DNA from 2 places in the Rhodococcus sp. NPDC059179 genome. Region 2 is predicted to be linked to the other one. Evidence: riboswitches for the same ligand, from Rfam matches in the RefSeq annotation. Region 2 holds a riboswitch; the other holds the start of a gene.
The links. Region 2 has a riboswitch for S-adenosylmethionine ahead of ACFXMV_RS08435 (bifunctional o-acetylhomoserine/o-acetylserine sulfhydrylase). Riboswitches for the same ligand answer to the same signal wherever they lie in the genome.

Region 1: it holds a riboswitch for S-adenosylmethionine, as region 2 does, so the genes downstream of both, ACFXMV_RS04570 (aminotransferase class V-fold PLP-dependent enzyme) here and ACFXMV_RS08435 (bifunctional o-acetylhomoserine/o-acetylserine sulfhydrylase) in region 2, are expected to answer to the same signal.

The regions. Positions count from the first base shown of each region.
Region 1 is NZ_JBHZBV010000001.1:982,982-986,377, forward strand. It holds gene ACFXMV_RS04560 (GDSL-type esterase/lipase family protein) at 1-945, opposite strand, end outside; gene ACFXMV_RS04565 (MarR family winged helix-turn-helix transcriptional regulator) at 1,098-1,571, shown strand; SAM riboswitch class IV at 1,670-1,785, shown strand; gene ACFXMV_RS04570 (aminotransferase class V-fold PLP-dependent enzyme) at 1,831-3,108, shown strand; gene ACFXMV_RS04575 (putative leader peptide) at 3,118-3,210, shown strand; gene ACFXMV_RS04580 (hypothetical protein) at 3,257-3,396, shown strand, end outside.
Region 2 is NZ_JBHZBV010000003.1:25,281-28,676, forward strand. It holds gene hutH (histidine ammonia-lyase) at 1-119, opposite strand, end outside; gene ACFXMV_RS08430 (amino acid permease) at 197-1,588, opposite strand; SAM riboswitch class IV at 1,763-1,882, shown strand; gene ACFXMV_RS08435 (bifunctional o-acetylhomoserine/o-acetylserine sulfhydrylase) at 2,018-3,331, shown strand.

The DNA.
Region 1 (3,396 bases), on a different contig from region 2:
CACATCGAACACGGCGTCGAAGATCGTCGATTCCCGCAGCCACGCGTTCACCGCGTTCCGCACCGGAATCCCTTCGGCCACACTCATGCCCGGGTAGATCACCCCGGCGAAAGGCCCGATCGTATTGGCGTAGATCGGCAGCCCCGCTGCATGTGCGAGCCGCGCCAGCTCAATGTACCCGGCAATCAGGGCATCGACCGGCGCGGCTCCCGTCAGAATCAGGTCATTGATCCCGAAGTTGGCCCACACGCCCGCCACGCCCGGCACCGAAAGCACATCCCGTTCGAACCGGGCCAGCGCGTGCTCGCCGACCTGATCGCTGAGCAAACGGTTACCGCCGATGCCCTGATTCACCACCCATCCGTGGGACAGCGAGGAATTGAGTGCGTCGACCGACCGCCGGTTCTCCCCGTGCGTGGATCCCACACCCTCGAACCACGAGTCGCCGAAGGCCACCAGTACCGGTGTCCCGGCCGCGGCCAACACATCGATTCCGGTGAGGAAGAACCGTGAGATGGTTTCCTCGGCGTCGGGCAGGGCGGTGTCACCCGTCCGATCGCCCGGCACGATCCAGCCGGACGCCGCGGGCATATGCGCGAACGCCGCGAGGCCCGTGTCCTCGGGTAGGTACAGAGTCAGCGTGATTTCCTGTCCCGCTTCGACTTCCATCGCGACGGGATCGCTCACGATCTCCCCGCCCGCCGGAATCCGCACCTGGTCGGCCCCGCCGAACCGCACCGCAGTATCGGTCTCGGCCACGATCTCGTGCCCGCTCTTACGTAGTGCGATTCGTGCCACCCCGATCACCAATTCCCGATCCGAGTACCGATTCGTCAGCCGCACCCGTAGCCGCTCGCCGCCGCCGGCGAGCCGCACCACCTGCCGCAGTGTCTCCCCGGCGAATCCGCGCGGTTCGGCCAGCCGAATCTCCTCGCCCGGGTTCACCAACGGTGCACGGAATCCGGCGATCCATTCCTGTGTGGTCATCGAAACCCTCCATTTTGTTGCTGTGCGGAATATTGCGTTGTCAACAACATACGCAAAATGTTCCGCATGTCAACTATCCCCGACGCAATGGTCTGGTCTACGCTGCTCACGTGGACCCCAAGCATCTCTTCGACGACCCCAGGCTCACCGCCGTCGGCTTGCTGTTCGAGGCCAATGAAGGGCTCCTCGCGCGCCTGGACCCGATCTGGAAAGAGAACGGTCTCTCAGGCTTGGACCTGAACGCACTCCTACGCCTGACCCGCTCGCCGGGACGCAAACTCCGCATGACCGATCTGGCCATTCAGACGGGCCTGTCCACCAGCGGAGCCACCCGACTCGTAGATCGCCTGGAGCGCAATGGTTTCGCCCGCCGCGAAGCCGATCCGAAAGACCGCCGCAGCTCTTGCGCCGTACTCACCGCGGCGGGAGCCACCTGCGTCGCACGAATCCTCCCCGCCTACCTCGAAGGCATCGACCGCTGGTTCACCGGCCTCTTCACCCCCGACCAGCTCGAAGCCCTGACCGCGGCCCTGCGCGTTGTCCGTGACGCAACCAACCCCGAAGCCACCCACGTGTCCGACTAGTTCGCGGGCAGCGGAGCGAGAGAGGTCGAGGGATGGGGAGCGGGTGAGCCCGCGGAGAAGGTTGACAACACGCGGCCAGGGCTGCAATCCTCGCCGTAGGTCATGAGTGCCAGCAGATAGCCCCGGCTTGCTGGCCGGCAACCCTCCACCGCGGTGGGGTGCCCCGGGTGACGACCTGGCTGCGGTCCACTACCGGACCCGGCAAGCGCGGGCTCGTTGTCTACCAAACGCACACGGGTCCCTGACCGAGGGATATCTGATGACTGCTGTTCTCACCGCCGCCACCACCGCCGTTCTCGCCGCCGACGCCTGCTCCGCCGACCGCCCGTTCGCCGCGGTCTCCGGTGCCGACCTGTCGGTCCCGCTGTCCGGCGGCGGGACCTGCACCTACGCGAACTTCGACTACGCGGCGAGTGCGCCTGCGTTGGCGCAGGTCACCGCGCGGGTGCAGGAACTGCTGCCCTACTACGCCAGCGTGCACCGCGGCGCCGGCTACGCCTCACAGGTGTCGACCGCCAGCTACGAGGGCGCCCGCGACACGGTGGCCGGATTCGTCGGGGCCCGGCCCGACGACGTGGTGGTGTTCACCCGCAACACCACCGACTCGCTGAACCTGCTCGCCGGCTGCGTGCCCGGCGACACCGTCGTCCTCGACATCGAGCACCACGCAAACCTGTTGCCCTGGAAGAAGAACGGCGCCCGGATCGTCCGGTCCGCGGACACCGTGGCCGAGACCGTCGAGCGGATCGTCGCCGAACTGTGCACCAGGCCCGCCGCGCTGCTCGCCGTCACCGGCGCCTCCAACGTCACCGGCGAGGTGCTGCCGATCGCGCGCCTGGCCGAGGTCGCGCACGCCTGTGGCGCGCGGATCCTGGTCGACGGCGCCCAGCTGCTCCCGCACCGGCGGGTGGACATCGCCGCGCTCGGCGTCGACTACCTGGCCTTTTCCGGCCACAAGCTGTATGCACCCTTTGGCGCGGGCGCGCTCGTCGGCAGGCGGGACTGGCTCGACGCCGCCGAGCCCTACCTGGTCGGCGGCGGTGCCACCCGCGAGGTCTCGGCTGGCGGCGTCGACTGGGCGCAGGCGCCGCAGCGGCACGAGGCCGGCACCCCCAACGTGCTCGGCGTCGCGGCGCTGGCGGCGGCCTGCGAGGCGTTGGCCGGCCTCGACGCAGACGCGGCCGAGCGGCACGAGCGGGTCCTGTGCGACCGGCTCGTCGACGGACTGCGCGGCATCGACGGCGTCGAGCTGCTCCGGATCTGGTCCGATTCACCGGATTCGGTCGGCATCGTCACCTTCACCGTCGACGGATGCGCGCCCCGCGAGGCGGCGAGCCATCTCTCGGACCGGCACGGCATCGGGGTCCGCGACGGCCGGTTCTGCGCGCATCCGTTGCTCGCGAGGCTCGGCCGACCCGACGGCGCCGTCCGGGCGAGCCTGGGCCTGGGCAGCCACGCCGCCGACGTGGACCGATTGGTGGCCGCGCTGCGGGAACTGGTGGACGGGCGTCGCCCCGCGATCGGGTTCGCCGGGTAAACTCGCGCCATGGCACCCGTGACGATCCTGGCGACTGACGCCCAGTGGTGCCGTCGGCATGTGGATCTCTGCCGTACCGCGTCGGGCATGTGTCTGAGCTGAGCTCGTCCCCAGCTCGCCCAGCTCACACGCATCCCCAAGGAGACCCATGTCTGCCTATTCGTCTTTCCGTACCCGGCCGCTGCACGTGGCGGTCGAATTGTCAGGAGCCGGGCATCACCCGGAGTCCGCGGTGCACACCGACTTCCGGATCCCGATCGGGCTCACCGACTACTGGGTGGACCTGAC
Region 2 (3,396 bases):
GCCATCGCTGCCGCGGCATCCTCCGACAGCCACACATGGGCGCCGGATCGCGCCACGCGCAGCACCTCGTCTGGCGTCAGGGCGCCGACGCCGACCACGACCGGTCCGGTGTTGTCCACCGCGGGCTCCTCCGTCGGGAAGCGAACTGCTGCACACATCCTCCCGCCGCGGCGGGCTCGGCGCGGGGGAATCGTCGTCAGGACGGCTGACGGACGAGTTCCTGCTCGGATTCCGGCCGGGGTCGGACGAAGCGGAGGTAGGCAAGGGTGAGAAGGATCAGCCACACTGCCCCGACCACCAGCGCCACCCTGGTATCGGCGGAGAAGGCGAGGACGACGATCACGAAGACCAGGAATGCGATCGCCAGCAGCTGCCCGTACGGCCAGAACGGCACCGGGAACTTCAGCTCCGACTCCTCGTCCGCGCTCATCTGGCGCCGGGAGCGGTACTGCGACAGCAGGATCATCAGCCAGACGAAGATCGTGGCGAACGTGGCGATCGAGGCGATCACGAGGAACACCGAGTCCGGGATGGCGTAGTTGAGCAGCACCCCGACGAGCAGGGCGACGGTCATGATCACCACGGTCATCCACGGCACGCCGTTCCGCGAGACCCTCAGCATGATCGCGGGCGCCTGGCCGCGCTGCGCCATCCCGTACATCATCCGGCCCGCGCCGAAGATGTCGCTGTTGATCGCGGACAGAGCCGCGGTGATCACCACGATGTTCAGCACGGTCGCTGCGGGGCCGATGCCGAGCCCCTGGAAGATCTGCACGAACGGGCTGCCATCGGTCCCGATGCTCTGCCACGGGTTGATCGCCATGATCACGGCCAGCGTCAGCACGTAGAAGAGCATGATCCGGATCGGCACCGTGTTGACCGCGCGCGGGATGGTCCGCTCCGGGTCCTGCGCCTCGCCCGCGGTGACGCCGATGATCTCGGTCCCGCCGAAGGCGAAGACCACGATCGCGAAGCAGCCGACGAAACCGCCGAAGCCGGTCGCGAAGAACCCGCCCTCGCTCCACAGCTGGCTGACCCCGGTGCCGGTGTCGTGGATACCGAACCCGAAGATCAGGATCGCGACTCCTGCCGCGATCATCGCCACGATGGCGGCGACCTTGATCAGCGTGAACCAGAATTCGAGTTCGCCGAACACCTTGACGCTGAGCAGGTTGATCGCGCCGATGAAGAAGACGATCGCCAGCACCCAGATCCACCGTGGCACGTCCGGGAACCAGAAGCCCATGTAGACGCCGAACGCGGTCACGTCCGCCAGGCAGACGACGATCATCTCGAAGGTGTACGTCCACCCCGTCATGAACCCGGCGAGTGGTCCGAGATACTTGCTCGCGTACTCGCCGAACGACCCGGACACCGGGTTCCTGACGGCCATCTCGCCGAGCGCACGGAGCACGAGGTACACCGCGACGCCGCCGATCAGGTAGGCGAGCAGCACGGACGGCCCTGCCTGCTCGATCGCGGCGGCGGAGCCGTAGAAGAGCCCCGTTCCGATGGCCGAGCCCAGTGCGATGAATCGGATGTGCCGGGCGGTGAGACCTCGGGTCAGCGCCACGGCGGCGGCTTTCACTATCGGTCTCCTGCGAACGGTGCTTGATACTTCAACGACGCAGGCAGTTTAGTCCTGTTGCACAGGTCACGCCGCGGCGCGTCACCCTCGACTCCCCGCGGACCGACCGCGCCGACGCCTCCGCCGACAGCCCTCGCTTTCGGCCGCGCGACGACAGCCGCTAAACTCGACTGCGGTCATGAGTACCAGCATCAAGCCCCGGCTAGCTGGTCGGCAACCCTCCATCCGCGGTGGGGTGCCCCGGGTGATGACCGGGTTGTCCGCGGAGCAGTCTTCGGATGACAAGCGCGGGTCCGCTGGGACGGACCCACAAACCGGGCCACGACCCACCGGAGGTTCACCATGTGTTGTTGTCGAAGATAGGCCCAAACTGTTGCCCCTTGGCGCCCGCTCGGCGCCGATCTCCCCACATCCTGGAGTAGACAACACATGAGCGAGAACAGCAGCCCCGAGGCCGATCCGACCACCAGTTGGAGCTTCGAGACCAAGCAGATCCATGCCGGCCAGACCTCGGACGCCACCACCAAGGCCCGCGCCCTGCCGATCTACCAGACCACCTCGTACACCTTCGACAACACCGACCACGCCGCCGCGCTGTTCGGTCTCGCCGAGCCCGGCAACATCTACACCCGCATCATGAACCCGACCCAGGACGCGGTCGAACAGCGGATCGCGGCCCTCGAGGGCGGCGTCGCCGCGCTCCTACTCGCATCGGGACAGGCCGCGGCGACGTTTGCGATCCTGAACCTGGCGGAGGCAGGCGACCACGTCGTCTCCAGCCCGCGGCTGTACGGCGGCACCTACAACCTCTTCCATTACACGCTGCCGAAGCTCGGCATCACCGTCGACTTCGTCGAGGACCCGGATGACCTCGAGCAGTGGCGCGCGGCGATCAAGCCGAACACCAAGGCCTTCTTCGGCGAGACCATCTCCAACCCGAAGAACGACATCTTCGACATCCCGGGCGTCTCTGCCGTTGCGCACGAGAACGGCATCCCGCTGATCGTCGACAACACGGTCGCCACGCCGTACCTGATCCAGCCGATCGCGCACGGCGCCGACATCGTGGTGCATTCGGCCACCAAGTACCTCGGCGGCCACGGCACCGCGATCGCGGGCGTGATCGTCGACGGCGGCGCCTTCGACTGGACCCAGGGCAGGCATCCGAACTTCACCACCCCTGACCCGAGCTATCACGGCGCGGTCTTCGCGGACCTCGGCGCGCCCGCCTTCGCCCTCAAGGCCCGGGTGCAGCTGCTCCGCGACGTGGGCGCCGCGGTCTCGCCGTTCAACGCCTTCCTCATCAGCCAGGGGCTCGAGACGCTGAGCCTGCGCATCGAGCGGCACGTCGAGAACGCCACCCGGGTCGCCGAGTTCCTGCAGGCCCGGCCCGAGGTCGTGTCGGTCGCGTATGCCGGCCTGCCGTCGTCGCCGTGGTACGAGCGCGGACAGCAGCTCGCACCGAGGGGCGCGGGTGCCATCGTGGCATTCGAGCTGGCAGGCGGGGTCGACGCGGGCAAGAAGTTCGTCAACGCGCTCACCCTGCACAGCCATGTCGCTAATATCGGCGACGTGCGTTCGCTCGTCATCCACCCCGCCTCCACAACGCATTCGCAGCTGTCCGCTGAGGAGCAGCTGGCATCGGGAGTGACCCCGGGCTTGGTGCGGCTGGCGGTCGGCATCGAGGGCATCGACGACATCCTGGCCGATCTCGAGACCGGTTTGACGGCGGCGGCATCTTGACAGTCAGCTCCGAGTCAGGCGCCCGTTCGGCGCGGCCTCCGCAGGGACGCACACCGTCCCTCGCG